DNA from 2 places in the Brachybacterium aquaticum genome. Region 1 is predicted to be linked to the other one. Evidence: predicted binding sites of a transcription regulator. Region 1 holds the regulator's gene; the other holds the start of a gene.
What was found. Region 1 encodes LexA, which represses DNA repair genes until DNA is damaged. Its sites were predicted from a motif close to TCGAACANNTGTTCGA; they were not measured.

Region 1 (7,536 bases):
GCCTTGCGCACCGGACGCGCCGGCAGCTGCTCGCCGAGCCAGCGCGCCAGCGGATCGGCGCCGAGGTTCTTGCCGACCACGAGCGCGGCCGTGCCCGTCGGCCGCAGCCGCGCCGTCCACTCCAGAAGCAGCGCATGCAGCGCCGGCTTCCCGATGCGGATCGGGGGATTGGACCAGAGCGCATCGAGAGCCAGGTCCGCGGGCACCTCGTCGGGCGCGATGACGCGGAGGTTCTCCGCGCCCGCCCGGCGGGCATTCTCGCGCGTGAGCTCCCGGGCCCGCTCGCTGACGTCCACCGCCCACACCTCGGCGTCCGGGTGCAGCAGCGCCGCGGTCAGCGCGATCGGCCCCCACCCGCAGCCGAGGTCCAGGATCACGCCGTCCGCGGGCGGCTCGGCGATCTCGTCGAGGCGGTCCAGCAGCACGGCGGTCGCCTTGTCCAGCCCGTGCCCGCTGAACACCGCGGTCGAGGAGACCAGGTCCAGGTCGCGATCGGCCAGGCGCACCCGGAGCGGGAAGCGACGGTCCTCGGCGGAGGGGGAGGCGGTGAAGTAGTGCTCGTCCACCCGAGCAGGATACGGAGCCGCAGCCCGCGTCCCGGCCCGCCTGGGCGTGATCCGCGCTCCGCCCAGCGCAAAATCTCTCGACCCGGGCGCGGGGACGTGGGATTCTTGGGGAACCCGTTTCCGACCGAAGGAGAACCCCGATCGTGCCCATCGCCTTCCATCCCGACCCCGATTCCGACCTCGACGTCGACGGGACCACCACGGGAGGAGCCGGGGCCGACGCACTCCCGACGGACGCGGACGCGACCGGCGCCCCGACCCGCCCGGCCCCGTCGGCCGACGGGACCCCCGCGACCGACGGCACTCCCGCCACTCGCCGACGCGACCCCCTCACCGAGCGGATCCTCGCCCGCGGCGACGCCTCCGTCTCCGCCGTGACCTACGGCTCCGAGACCGACGGGGAGCAGTACGACCTCGCCGACCGCCAGGCGCTGCGCCGCGTCGCCGGGCTCTCCACCGAGCTCGAGGACGTCACCGAGGTCGAGTACCGCCAGCTGCGCCTGGAGCGCGTGGTCCTCGCGGGCCTGTACACCTCCGGCAACGCCGACGAGGCCGAGAACAGCCTGCGCGAGCTCGCTGCGCTCGCCGAGACCGCGGGTTCCGAGGTGCTCGACGGGATCCTCCAGCGCCGCGCCCACCCCGACCCTGCCACGTTCCTGGGCAAGGGCAAGGCTGCGGAGCTGGCCGAGATCGTCGCCGAGACCGGTGCGGACACCGTGATCGCCGACGGCGAGCTCGCCCCCGGCCAGCGCCGCGCTCTCGAGGACATCGTCAAGGTCAAGGTCGTCGACCGGACCGCCCTGATCCTGGACATCTTCGCCCAGCACGCCAAGTCCCGCGAGGGCAAGGCGCAGGTCGAGCTCGCCCAGCTCGAGTACCTCCTGCCGCGTCTGCGCGGCTGGGGCGAGTCGATGTCCCGTCAGGCCGGCGGTCGCGTCGCCGCCGGCGGCGCGGGCATGGGCTCGCGCGGTCCCGGTGAGACCAAGATCGAGCTGGACCGTCGGCGCATCCGCGACCGCATGGCCAAGCTCCGCCGGGAGATCAAGGAGATGGCTCCCGGTCGCGAGGCCCAGCGCGCCGACCGCACCCGCCACCAGGTGCCGGCCGTCGCGATCGCCGGCTACACCAACGCCGGGAAGTCCTCCCTGCTGAACCGCCTCACCGGCGCGGGCGTGCTCGTCGAGAACGCCCTGTTCGCGACCCTGGACCCGACGGTCCGCCGCGCCACCACCCCGGACGGGCGCGAGTTCACCTTCGCCGACACCGTCGGCTTCGTGCGCCACCTGCCCACCCAGCTGGTCGAGGCCTTCCGCTCCACCCTGGAGGAGGTCGGCGGCTCGGACCTGCTGCTGCACGTCGTGGATGCCTCCCACCCGGACCCGGAGGGGCAGATCACCGCCGTGCGCACCGTGCTCGGCGAGATCGAGGGCTTCGACGTGCCCGAGATCGTGGTGCTGAACAAGGCCGACCTCGCCGAACCCGAGACCATCGCCCGCCTGCGCAGCCAGGTGGGGGAGAGCGTCGTCGTCTCCGCCCGCACCGGCGAGGGCATCGAGGAGCTGCGCGAGCTGATCGCCGAGCACCTCCCGCGCCCCGCCGTCGAGGTGGACGTGGTGGTGCCCTACTCCCGCGGGGACCTCGTCTCCCGTGTACACACCACCGGCGAGATGCTCGAGGAGGAGGAGCACCTCATGGAGGGCACGCGCGTGCACGCCCTCGTGGATGAGGCGCTCGCCGCAGAGCTGCACGGCGCGGCCTGAGCGGGGAGGGCCCGGGCGGCCGATACGCTGAGCCGATGACCGCAGCGCCCGAGCACCCCGCCGTCCCTGCGGCGGGGGACGTGCCGCTGGGCACCCTGATGGAGGCCGCGGTCGCCGCCGTCGGCGGCTCGCCCCGCCCCGGCCAGCAGGCCATGGCCGAGGCCGTGGACACCGCCATGTCCGGCGGCCGTCACCTGCTGGTCCAGGCCGGCACCGGCACCGGCAAGTCGCTCGGGTACCTCGTGCCCGCGCTGCGCCACGCCCTGGCGAGCGGCCGGCCCGTGGTGGTCTCCACCGCCACCATCGCGCTGCAGACCCAGATCGTGCGCAAGGACCTGCCGCGGCTCGTGGAGGCGCTCGCCCCGCACCTGCCGCGCACCCCCACCTTCGCCCTGCTCAAGGGCCGCGCGAACTACCTGTGCAAGCACAAGATCGCCGGCGGCTATCCCGTGGACATCGAGCCCGGGGCCCTGTTCGCGGAGGCCTCCACCGACCCCTCGCGCAGCGGAGGGGAGCGACTCGGCGAGCAGGTCAAGCGCCTGCGCGAATGGGCCGACGAGACCGACTCCGGCGATCGCGACTCCCTCGAGGACGCCGTCTCCGACCGCGCCTGGCGCCAGGTCTCCGTCACCGGCAACCAGTGCATCGGCACCTCCTGCCCACTGGTGGAGAGCTGCTTCGCCGAGCGCAGCCGCGAGATCGCCCGCGAGGTGGACGTCGTGGTCACCAACCACGCCCTGCTCGCCATCGACGCCTTCGACAAGCACGGCATCATCCCCGACCACGACGTGGTCGTCTTCGACGAGGCCCACGACCTCACCGCCCGCGTCACCAGCGCCGTCACCGACCAGCTCAGCCCCGGCCTGCTGCGCGCCACCGTCCGCGAACTGCGCGGGCTCGGGGTCGCCGGCACCGCGCTCGAGGACGCCTCCGAGGAGCTGCGCGAGGCGCTCGAGCTCGCCCCCGACGGCCGTGTCATCGGCGACCTGCCGGAGCGGCTCGCCGACGCGATCGTGCAGCTGCGCGTCGAGGCGCGCACCGCCCACTCCGACGCGAAGGACGCCGGCGACGACTCCCTCGCCGGGGCACGCAAGACCGTCCGCGCGAACCTGCAGGAGATCATCGACGTCTGCGAGCGCCTCACCGACCCGGGGGAGGACGACGTCGTCTCCGTCTCCCGCGGCCAGGCCACCGGGCGGGTCTCCCTCCAGGTCGCCCCGCTCAGCGTCGCCGGCGCGATGCGCGGCGCCATCCTCGAGGAACGCACCGCCGTGCTCACCTCCGCCACCCTCGCCCTCGGCGGCCGCTTCGAGCCCGCCGCGGGGGAGGTGGGCCTCGCCCGCTCCGGGCGCATGGACGCCGACGCGCTGCCGCGCACGGAGGACTCCGGAGCGTGGGCCGGGATCGACGTGGGCAGCCCCTTCGACTATCGCCGCCAGGGCATCCTCTACACCGCCCGGCACCTCCCTCAGCCGGGCCGCGAGGGGCCCTCCCCGCTGATGCTCGACCACCTCACCGACCTGGTGGAGGCCTCGCGCGGGGGAGCGCTGTGCCTGTTCTCCTCGCGCCGCGGCGCGGAGCTCGCCGCGGAGCACGTGCGCGCCCGCCTGGACCTGCCGATCGCCGTGCAGGGCGAGGACTCGATGGCGAACCTGGTGCGCACCTTCCGCGAGCACGAGGACGCCTCCCTGTTCGGGACCCTCACGCTGTGGCAGGGCGTGGACGTGGCCGGACGCTCCCTGCGACTGGTCACCATCGACCGGATCCCCTTCCCCCGTCCCGATGATCCTCTGACCGCCGCGCGCCAGGAGCGCATCGGTGCGCACGGCGGCAACGGGTTCATGGCGGTCTCGGCCCAGCACGCCGCGCTGCTGCTCGCCCAGGGTGCCGGGCGGCTTATCCGCACCGAGTCCGATCGCGGCATGGTCGCGGTGCTCGACCCGCGACTGTCGACCGCGCGGTACGGGAGCTTCCTGCGCGAGTCGATGCCGCCGCTGTGGCCGACCTCCGACCCCGAGGTCGCCCTCGGCGCGCTACGCCGCCTCGCGGCGAGCTGAGCGCGCTGCCCCGCCTCGCGGCGAGCTGAGCGCACTGCCCCGCCTCGCGGCGAGCTGAGCGCACTGCGCCGCCTCGCGGCGGGCTGGAACCGCTCAGACGGCGCGCAGCACCGCCACGACCTTGCCGAGGATCTCGGCGTGGTCGCCGAGGATCGGGGCGAAGGCGGGGTTGTGGGGCATGAGCCAGACGTGGTCGTCGCGCTGGACGAAGGTCTTCACCGTCGCCTCGCCGTCGATCATCGCGGCGACGATCTCGCCCTTCTCCGCGGTGGACTGCGAGCGCACCACGACCCAGTCGCCGTCGCAGATGGCGGCGTCGATCATCGAGTCGCCGACCACCTGCAGCAGGAAGAGCTCCCCGCCTCCGACGAGCCGCTCGGGCAGGGTGAACACGTCCTCGACCTGCTCCTCGGCCGTGATGGGGATGCCGGCCGCGATCCGGCCCACCAGAGGCACGTTCACCGAGTGCGGCGTGAGGGTCGACTCCGGGGCGGCGGGGGCGGGGGCGTCATCCGCATCCGGCATGACGACCTCCATGGCGCGCGGACGCTTGGGATCGCGGCGCAGGAAGCCCTTGCGCTCGAGGGTCTGCAGCTGGTGGGCGACCGACGAGGACGAGGTCAGGCCCACGGCATCACCGATCTCCCGCATGGTGGGCGGGTATCCGCGCGCCGCGACCGCCTCGTTGATCGTCTCCAGGACCAGGCGCTGGCGGCGGGTGAGCCCCTCGGTGCGCGCATCGGCCGGCGCGTCGCCGCGGGCCCGGGTCGGCTTGGGGGTGCTCGTCGTCATCGTGCGGCCTCCTGAGGTCCTGGCGTGAGGGGTCCTGGCTTCGTCTGTCGGACCCTCGCGGTTCAGTAGGTCCGTGGCCCCAGACTAGGGCGGCACCGGACGGAAGCCAAACATGTGTTCGAGATTCCTCTTGCGTGTCGCACGACCCGACGGCTACAGTCGCACAGAAATTCGATCGAACAGGAGTTCGGAGATGCGTACCCATACCGCCACGGTCCTTCCCTTCCCGCGGCAGGACGAGCAGCGCCCCGCGCGTGCGGTTCGAGAGCACGTTCGACTCGAGCCGACCCGCCGCGGTCGCCTCCTCCTGACCGTCGTCGCCTTCCTGCTCGGCCTGCTCGTCGCGGCCGTCGCCCTGCTGGTGCTGGACCTCCCCGCCGCCCTCGCCGGCACCGAGGAGCGTCCCGCGGTCGTCACCGTCCAGCCCGGGGACACCCTCTGGGGCTACGCCGAGGAGCACGCCCCCGAGGGCGTGAGCCACTCGGAGTACGTCGCGCAGGTCCGCGCGCTCAACCACCTGCCCACCGGTCGGATCACCGCCGGCACCGAGATCGAGCTGCCTGCCGAGGGGAACTCCGCCCGCTGAGCGCATGCGGTGCCGGTACCCTGAGCGGATGCACTGCCCGTTCTGCCGCCACCCCGATTCGCGCGTCGTCGACTCGCGCACGTCCGACGACGGCGCGACCATCCGGCGCCGACGCCAGTGCCCCAACTGCTCCCGGCGCTTCTCCACCTCGGAGACCGCCTCCCTGTCCGTGCTCAAGCGCTCGGGCGTGAGCGAGCCCTTCAGCCGCGCGAAGGTCATCTCGGGCGTGCGCAAGGCCTGCCAGGGCCGCCCCGTCAGCGACGACCAGCTTGCGATGCTCGCGCAGAAGGTCGAGGAGAACATCCGCTCCAGCGGTCAGGCCGAGATCGACGCCCATCAGGTCGGTCTGGCGATCCTCCAGCCGCTCCAGGAGCTCGACCTCGTCGCGTACCTGCGCTTCGCGAGCGTCTACCAGGACTTCGACTCCCTCGAGGACTTCGAGGCCGCCATCGCGCGGCTGCGCGCCGAGGGCATCGGTGACGCTGCGGACGTGCAGGCCGCGACCGCCGGCGCCGCCGACTGAGCGCCGCACCTGTCACCCGGCCCCCCGGCGCGGCGGGGTCCACAGGATTCCCGGACGTGGTGCGGAGCGGGTCCCGGATGTGCTTAAGATGTCCTCCGTGCACCGACGAGGTGCGCGTCTGATCGGCGGTCGTGGAGGGGAAGCCACGGCCGCCGATCCTCGTTCCGGGACAGGTGAGCGGCGACCCGGGGATCGCTGGTCAGAGGATCGGCGGTCCGGGGATCGCCTGTCCGGGGGTCGGCAGCCCAGCGCTCAGGCGCCGTCTGCACCCTCCGGAGCCATGCCGGCCGGCAGCTCCCGTGCATGGACCACCCCGAGGTGCTGGGTCGAGCGCGACATGGCGACGTAGAGGTCGCCCGCGCCATGGGCGTCGATCAGCTCGGCCGGCTCGACGATCACCACGGTGTCGAACTCGAGGCCCTTGGCGTCCTGCGCGGTCATCACCGCGATCTCGTCGTCCACACCCGCGGACCCGGTCCCGATCCGGGGCAGGTCCCCGTCGGCCCGCAGCGCGGCGGCGAGGTCCTCGAGCCGCTCCGCCGCGGCGATCACCGCGATGCGCCCGGGGATCCGCGCATGCACGGCACGGACCGCCGCGGCGATGCGCGCCGTGAGCTGACCGGGCTCGGTCCGCTCCAGCAGCGGGTCCTCGTCCCCTTCGCGCACCGAGCTCACCGCGGTGACGGGCAGGGAGTGGGCCTGCGCCATCGCGACCGCGCGGTCCATGATCCGTGCCGGGGTGCGGTAGTTGACGGTGAGGTGCTCGACCTCGAGCCGGTCCTGGACGTATGGGGAGAGCGCCGCGGTCCACGAGTCGGTGCCACCGGCGGAGGAGGTCTGGGCGACGTCGCCCACCACGGTGAAGGACTTCGTGGGGGCGCGGCGCATCAGGGCGCGCCAGCTCATGGGGGAGTGCTCCTGCGCCTCGTCGACCACCACGTGGCCGTACGTCCAGGAGCGCTCGGAGGAGGCGCGCTCGGCGAGGGTGCGGCCGTCGCGGATGCGGCTCACCTGGTCGGCGAGGTCCTCGGCGCGGACGATGCCGGAGGTGTCGATGTTCTCGATGACCTTGCGGGCGTACTCCACGTCGGCGCGGCGCCGCTCGGCGTCGTCCTTGGCCTTCGCCTCCGCCGGGGCGGAGTCCTCGCCCAGCAGCTCGGCGATCTCGTCCAGCAGCGGCACGTCCTCGACGGTCCACTCGGCGTCCTTCGGGCGCACCAGCAGCGACACCCTGTCGGCGAGGGCCCTCGGT
Region 2 (7,536 bases), 930 kb from region 1:
TCCGGGGTGATCGCGCCCCTGATCACGGGCAGTCTCGCCGTCGTCGCGCTCGCCGCGCTCGGCTACGTCATCGTCGGCGCGCTGCTGTGGGCCTGGCATCTGCGCGGCCGACGGGTTGGCTCCGACGCCGCCTCCGGGTGACCATGGACCCCATGTCCTTCGATCTGGATCCCTCCGAACTCCTGAACGGTGCGCTCACGGCCGTCCTGTTCGCGCTCCCGGTCGCCTTCGTCGTCGCGGCGGCCGTGACCAGCGGACCCCGGGAGCTGTGGAACCGCTCCGGGCTCGCCCTCGGCATCGGGCTGATCGCCGGGCTGCTGCTGGCGGTCGTGCGCGCCTTCGCCGGACCGTTCCCCCTGGTCACCGCCCTCACCGGCGCCGGAATGGTGCTGGGGTTGCTGTGCGCGGCCGCCGCGGCCATCGCCGTGGTCGTGCTCGGCGAGGGACGGACCTGGACCGCGGCCCTCGGCACCGCCGCGTGCCTGCTGATCGGCATCGGCGAGCCCGGCCGGATCCTCGCCCCCATGCTCGTGCTCACCGACTCGATCCTCGTGGTGCTCGCCTCCCTCATCGTCGAGGGCATGGCGCTCGCCGCGCTCGTCGGCTTCCTCATGGCCGCGACCGGTCAGGCCCGCGCCCTCCAGACCGGGCTCGCCGTCGCCGGCGCCGTCGCCGCGCTCCTCCTCACGGCCGACGTCTCCCTCGGACTTCTCGAGCAGGCCCTCTCGCGCACCGTCGGCGACATCCCGGACCTGCCGATCCTCATCACCATCCTCATCGCCCTCGTGATCGGCGGGATCCTCGGCGGGATCCGCGAGTACCGCCGCGTGGACCGGGCGCGGAGGCCGGAGCACCTCTCGCGCTGAGGGGGCGGGCCCCGTCGGCCGAATCGCGTCGGCCGGATCCCGATTCGGACAAGGCGTTCCCCGCGCCCCGCCGAGGGGCGACGATGGCGCCTCCTTGCTCATGCAGGTCCTCGCCCAGGTCGGCTCGCGCACCACCTGCGGCGTCCCTGACGGCGTCACGCTCCCGGTCGTGCTCATCGCCCTCGTTCTCGGCAGCATCCTCGGCGGGAGCCAGGCGCGCTGCGGAGCCGGCGGGACGGAAGCGGCAGTACAGGCGGCGCCGCACCGAGCGCACCCTGATCGGGCTACGGTGGGCGCATGAGCATCTCCGGCACCCTCGACGGATCCGACCTCGTGCTGCGGCGCGTGGTCCCCGCCGCCCCCGCCCAGGTGTGGCAGCACGCCGTCGACCCGGGCCGCCTCGCCACCTGGTACGGCACCTGGACCGGTGATCCCGCGAGCGGCACGGTCGAGGTCACCATGAACGCCGAGCCCGGCGAGGCGACCCCGTCGACCTACACGATCCACGCCTGCGAGCCGGAGCGACTGCTCACGGTCAGCTCGTCGATGGGGGAGGGGTCCTGGCTGCTGTCCCTCGAGCTCGAAGGCGGGTCCGACGGGGCCGGCGGCGCGGCCGGCGAGGTCACGTACCTCGCCCTGCGCCACCACGACGTTCCCCGCGACATGCTCCAGAACGTCGGCCCCGGCTGGGAGTGGTACCTCGACCGCTTCGTCGGGTCGCTGAGCGGCGGCGACGTCCCCACCATGGAGGTGTGGGACAGCCACTACATGCCCCGCGCGGGGGAGTACGAGGCGCTGGGGAGCTGACGGGTCGGGCGCGGGCGGCCCGAGATGTGGCAGGGTTCGTCGGCCGACGGCAGCGCGCGCCTCAGAGCGCGAGCAGCCCGCGCCCGAGCGCGAGCAGTGCCCCGCCGATCGCCAGGACCATCACGATCCGCATCCCCACGTCCGGGTCGAGCTTCGGCGCGAGCCATGACCCGATCCCGATGCCGAGCGCGAGGGCGACCAGCAGCACCGCCCAGGTGGGGGCTGCGAGGGAGGGCAGCGCGCCCTTGGCGAGCAGCGACGCTGCGCCGAGCACGATGAACTGCAGCTGCGCGGTCGCGGCGAACAGGTGGTGCGGCCAGCCGGTGGCGCGCGCGTAGACCACCAGGCCCGGTCCGCCGGCGCCCGCGGTGACGTTGAGGAACCCTGAGGTGAAGCCGCCGGCCGCGGCGAGCGCGCGGGAGCGAGGCAAGGTCCGGCCCCGCAGCAGCAGCGTGAGGGCGAGCGCGACCAGGATCAGCGCCGCGACCGCGACAGCCAGCGGCGCCTCCGGCAGCCACCGCACCGCGAGCGCCCCGGGCACGATGCCGACGATCCCCATCGGGGCCAGCACCGCCGCACGCGGCCAGTCCACGTCGCGCCACATCAGCACCAGGTTCACCACCGACGAGACCACCCCGAACGCATTGGTCACGAGGATCCCCTCGAGCGGCCCGAGCGCCAGCACCAGGAACGGCGCGATCAGCAGCGCGAACCCCATCCCCGTGGTGCGCTGCGCGACTGCGCCCACCACTATCGTCAGCGCCAGGCCCAGCAGGGCCAGGAGCTCGGGGGTGGTCATCGGGTCAGGGTACGGGGTGGCCGGCAGGACTCGTCGCGGCCAGGGGAAGGCAGAAGCCCCCGCCCCGCCGCATCAGCGGCAGGACGGGGGCTACTCCTCAGGTGACGTCAGTCGGAGATCCGGGACCTCAGACCTCGTCGCCGGCGGTGATCGCCTCGACCTCCTCGGCCGCGGTGAGGTGGTGCTCCTGGCGGACGTGGGACAGGTGGCGTCGGCCGATCGCGAGGATGATCATGCTGAGCACGAGCGAGACGGCGGCCATCAGGTACGGCGCACCGGAGGTAGTCGCCTCCGCGAGCGGGCCGGCGACGGCCGGGGCGATCGCACCGCCCAGGAAGCGCACGCCGGAGTAGGCGGAGCTGGCCACGCCGCGGGGCAGGTCGGTGGCCTCCATGACGGTCTCGGTCAGTGCCGTGTTCATGACACCCAGCAGCAGGCCGCCGATGACGATGAGGGTGACGATCCCGGTCATCGAGGTGTGGAAGACGGTCAGCACGAGCATCACGACGGTGAGCAGGCCGAGGGTGGTCAGCAGCGTCGGGATGAGGCCGATCTTGCGGGTCAGGACGGGGGCGACGAACACCGAGGTGATCGCGAGCGCCAGGCCCCAGCCGAAGAAGACCCAGCCGATGCCCATGGCGCCGAACTCGATGCCGGCGGCGGCCGCGGCGTGCTCGAGCGGGAAGGGCGAGTAGGCCAGCAGGGTGAAGAAGCCGATGTTGTAGAACACGGCGGTCAGGGCCAGGGTGCGCAGGGCCGGGTTCTTCAGGGCCTTCAGTGCGGCGACCGGCGAGACCGGGGCCGGCTTCGCCTCGCGCTGGAGCAGGATCGCGATGGCGAGGAAGCCGATGCCCATGAGCACGGCGGTGCCGGCGAACGGTGCGCGCCAGGACACGGTGCCGAGCAGGCCGCCGAGCAGCGGGCCGAGGGCCATGCCGATGCCGAGCGCGGTCTCGTACAGGATGATCGCGCCGCCCGACGGGCCGGCGGTCGCCCCGACGATCGCCGCGAGAGCGGTGGAGATGAACAGGGCGTTGCCGAGGCCCCAGCCGGCGCGCAGGCCGATGATCTCGTTGACGCTGCCGGCGGTCGAGGCCAGCGCCGCGAACACGACCACGAAGGCCAGGCCGACGAGCAGGGTGCGCTTCACGCCCACCTTGCTGCCGAACCAGCTGGTGAAGAACATGGCGATCGCAGTGACGAAGAGGTAGCTGGTGAACAGCAGCATCGCCTGCGAAGGCGAGGCGTCCAGCTGCGAGCTGATCGCGGGGAGGATCGGGTCCACCAGGCCGATGCCCATGAAGGACACGGTGGCGGCGAAGGCGATCGCCCACACGGCCTTGGGCTGGTGGAAGGCGTCGCGGAGAGTCGGGATGGACGAGGCGGCGGGTGCCGCCTGGGCCGGGGCCGAGGTGGTCCCGGTGGTGGTCTCGGTGCTGCTCATACAGGACTTCTTTCCGTGGGGAGAGGACGGGTGGGGGAGCGGGCGGGCAGAGGGGTGCGGGGGTCCGTCGGCCGACGGGACCTCAGCGGTCAGGGGGATCAGCGGCCGGGGGATCAGCGGTCGTGGACCTCGAGGACCCCGGCGAGGATCTCCGAGGCCCGGGAGAGGGTCGCCAGATCCTCCTCGGGCAGGTGCTCGAGCAGGGAGCCGACGCCGACGGCGAGCTGCTCGCGCCAGATCGCCAGCTGCGCCGAGCCCTTGTCGGTGGTGCTGACCAGGACGGAGCGGGAGTCGGTGGGGTCCGGCTCCCGACGCACCAGCCCCTCCTCCTCGAGCCGCTTGATGACCGTGGTCGCCGTGGGGCGCGAGACGCGCTCGCGCTCGGCGATCTCGCTCAGCCGCAGCTTCCCGAAGCGCTCGATCGTGGCCACCACCCGCCAGGACACGGTGCCGACGCCCACCTCGGACCGTCGGGCCGCCATGCGGGCGAACAGGCTGCACACCAGCGCGAGGTGCTGGGGCAGCTCCTCGCGGGAGGGGTTGCCGGGCGCGGACTCGGTGCTGGAGGTGGCCGCGGCGTCGGGCGCCGCCGGGCGCTCGTCACCGGTCGCGGAGGGCAGAGAAGTTCTGGTCACGACGACTGATAGTAGTTCGCAATGCTAACTATGGCAAAAGGGGGCGAGGTGTGACGGTTCCTCCACAGCGCCGCTTCGTCCACATTCCCGGCCCGGGGGATGCGCCGTGTGCGCAGGGCGACTGGACTGGACGGACGCACTCGAACGCCCGTCCGATCCCGCCGTCCGTCGCACGCTTTTGCCGCACGCTTCTGCCGCACACCCCGGGAGACCGCCATGACCCTCGCCACTCCGCATCCCTCCCGCCCGACGGGCGAGGACCCGCCCCCGCCCGAGCCCCTCACCGCCGAGGAGGCCGAGGAGATGGGACAGCAGATCCAGCAGCGCGCGGCGCTCCTCGCGGCGGCGACCTGCGAGTTCCTGCTGATGCTCTCCGAGTTCGAGGCCCGCGGCGGGGTCGGCCACTACGTGGGGCTGAAGTCCACCGCGCACTGGCTCGCCTGGTCCTGTTCCATGTCCCCGGGCACCGCCCGAGAGCACGTCCGCGTCGCGCGGATCCTTCCCTCCATGCCGCTGACCGTCGCCGAGTTCCGTCGGGGGCGCCTGTCCTACTCCAAGGTCCGCGAGCTCACCCGCGTCGCGGACCGGGTCGACGAGGTGGTGCTCGTGGAGATGGCCCGTGCCATGACCGCCTCGCAGCTCGCCGCGACGATCGCCGGGTTCCGTGCGGCGGATGGCTCCCGCCTCGGCCAGGACGCCCGACGCCAGGCCCGCTGGTTCGTGCGCGACGACGGGATGGTCGAGGTCCGCGCAGTGCTCCCCGCCGAGCTCGGCGCCGAGGTCATCACCGCCCTCGAGCTCGCACTGGACCGTGACGGAAGCGCGCCGCCATCGGAGATTGAGGGTGAGCACGCCGACGCCTCGGCTTCACGCAACTCCGCCGCCGATGCACCGGCAGCCACCGCCGTCGATGACCCGCTCGCCGAGCGCCTCGCCGAGGTCACCACCGACGCCACCCTCGAGCAGCGCCGGGCCGACGCCCTCCACGACCTCGCCCGCACCTACCTCGACGCCACTCCGGACGACCGCTCCGGCGAAGACCGTCATGTCGTGATCGTGCAGGTCAGCGCCGAGGCGCTCGCGAAGAACGTTCCCGCGGGAACGCTTGCGCGCCCCGACGAGGAGCGAGACCCGTCGGCCGCAGCAGCGACCGCAGCCAGCGAGCCCGCCGACCCCTCAGACGTTCCCGCGGGAACGCCTCCGCGCAGCGGAGCGCTCGGCGCCGGACCCCTCGAACCCGCCACCGCCGAGCGTCTGGCATGCACGGGGAAGGTGTCCGTCGCGATCACCGATGCCGGCGGCGAGATCCTGCACCTGGGGCGCTCGCGCCGCCTCGCCTCCCGCGCCCAGCGCCGGGCCCTGCGCCTGCGCGATCGGACCTGCGGCTTCCCCGGCTGTCACCAGACCAAGCACCTCGACGCCCACCACCTCACGCCCTGGTCGCAGGGCGGCGCGACCGACCTGGAGGGACTCGTGCTGCTGTGCCGCCGCCACCACGTGATGGTCCACGAGGGCGGGTTGCGGGTGGTGCGCACCGTCACGCCGGGCGAGGGCGCGAGGTTCCGGGTGCTCGACTCCGACGGGATGCCCGTGCAGGCGGCATGGCCGGCGATGCTCGAGCACCTCGTGATCCGCCGCGGGACCGCCCTCGGGGGAGGACCCGACGCCCCGACCTCCGAGCTCCCGTCGGCCGACCCGGACCTCGCACATGGCGCCGGGCCCGTGGTCGACCCGGACCCCGAGCGCATCGCCGCGACCACCCGTGGGGAGGGCTTCAGCCTCGCGGCCTGCGTGGACGTGCTCTGCGAGAACGTGCTGCGGCTCGCCGCGTGAGAGCACTGAGCTCCCGTCGGCCGCACGACTCTCGCGCCAAGCCCCCCGCACACACGAGGGGCCCGACGGGCACCACGCCCGTCGGACCCCTCGATCCGGTCCTGCTCAGGTTGACCCGGCTCAGCCCTGCCGGCCGGTCAGCTCCCGCGCCTGCTTCTGCGCTGTCAGCGCGAGCTCCACGGCCTTGAAGGCGTGGGCCTGGGTCATGGCGTTCTCGGTGCGGTTCAGGACATCCAGGACCAGCTCGCCGAAGAACGGGTAGCCGACCTTGCCGTGGGCCTCGAGGCGGTGCTCGCCCGTGCCGTCCACGAGGATGACCTGGTCGGGGCCGTTGTCGGTGGTGACGTCGAGGTACTTGCGCAGCTCGATGTAGCCCTCGGTGCCGATCGCGAAGAAGCGGCCGTCGCCCCAGGTGCGCAGGCCCGAGGGGGTGAACCAGTCCACGCGTACGTAGCCGGTAGCGCCGGAGGACAGCGCGACGTGCGCGTCGCCGAAGTCGTCGAGCTCCGGGTGCTCGGGGTTGCCGAAGTTGCCGATCGCCGAGGAGAGGATCTCGGCGTCTTCCGAGCCGGTGAAGGTGAGCATCTGCTCGAAGTTGTGGGAGCCGATGTCGGTGAGGATGCCGCCGTAGCGGGCGCGCTCGAAGAACCAGTCGGGGCGGGTGGACGGATCGCCCATGCGGTGCGGGCCCTGGCCCTGGACCTGGATGACCTTGCCGATCGCGCCCTGCTCGATGAGCTGGGTGGCGAGCATGGCGGCCTCGACGTGGATCCGCTCGGAGTAATAGACCATGTACTTCCGGCCGGTGCGCTCCACGGCGGCCTTCGCCTCGGCGAGCTGCTCGAGCGTGATCAGCGGCGTCTTGTCGGTGAAGTAGTCCTTGCCGGCCTCCATCACCCGGATGCCCAGCGGTGCGCGCTCGGACGGGACTGCGGCGGCGGCGACCAGGTGCACCTCGGGATCGGCGAGGACCTCCTCCTCGCTCGAGGCGACCTGCACCTCGGGGAACCGCTCCTTGAACGCGGCGATGCGCTCCGGCTGCGGGTCGTACACCCACTTCAGCGTCGCGCCGGCGCCCAGCAGACCTTGGGTCATGCCTCCGATGTGGCCGTGGTCCAGGTGCATCGCGGCGAACACGAACTCGCCCGGGTC

Region 2: a site for LexA is predicted at 4,692-4,707, ahead of HNR70_RS13450 (HNH endonuclease signature motif containing protein). Genes of this name have one in related genera too.

The regions. Positions count from the first base shown of each region.
Region 1 covers NZ_JACHLZ010000001.1:2,068,684-2,076,219, reverse strand. Annotated here, with positions in the region: gene HNR70_RS09285 (class I SAM-dependent methyltransferase) at 1-566, opposite strand, end outside; gene hflX (GTPase HflX) at 710-2,326, shown strand; gene HNR70_RS09275 (ATP-dependent DNA helicase) at 2,362-4,383, shown strand; gene lexA (transcriptional repressor LexA) at 4,477-5,175, opposite strand; gene HNR70_RS09265 (LysM peptidoglycan-binding domain-containing protein) at 5,369-5,761, shown strand; gene nrdR (transcriptional regulator NrdR) at 5,790-6,284, shown strand; gene HNR70_RS09255 (HelD family protein) at 6,537-7,536, opposite strand, start outside.
Region 2 covers NZ_JACHLZ010000001.1:3,002,466-3,010,001, reverse strand. Annotated here, with positions in the region: gene HNR70_RS13480 (Bcr/CflA family efflux MFS transporter) at 1-141, shown strand, start outside; gene HNR70_RS13475 (hypothetical protein) at 153-866, shown strand; gene HNR70_RS13470 (SRPBCC domain-containing protein) at 1,164-1,673, shown strand; gene HNR70_RS13465 (sulfite exporter TauE/SafE family protein) at 1,735-2,472, opposite strand; gene HNR70_RS13460 (MFS transporter) at 2,600-3,916, opposite strand; gene HNR70_RS13455 (MarR family winged helix-turn-helix transcriptional regulator) at 4,030-4,551, opposite strand; gene HNR70_RS13450 (HNH endonuclease signature motif containing protein) at 4,768-6,384, shown strand; gene HNR70_RS13445 (Gfo/Idh/MocA family protein) at 6,505-7,536, opposite strand, start outside.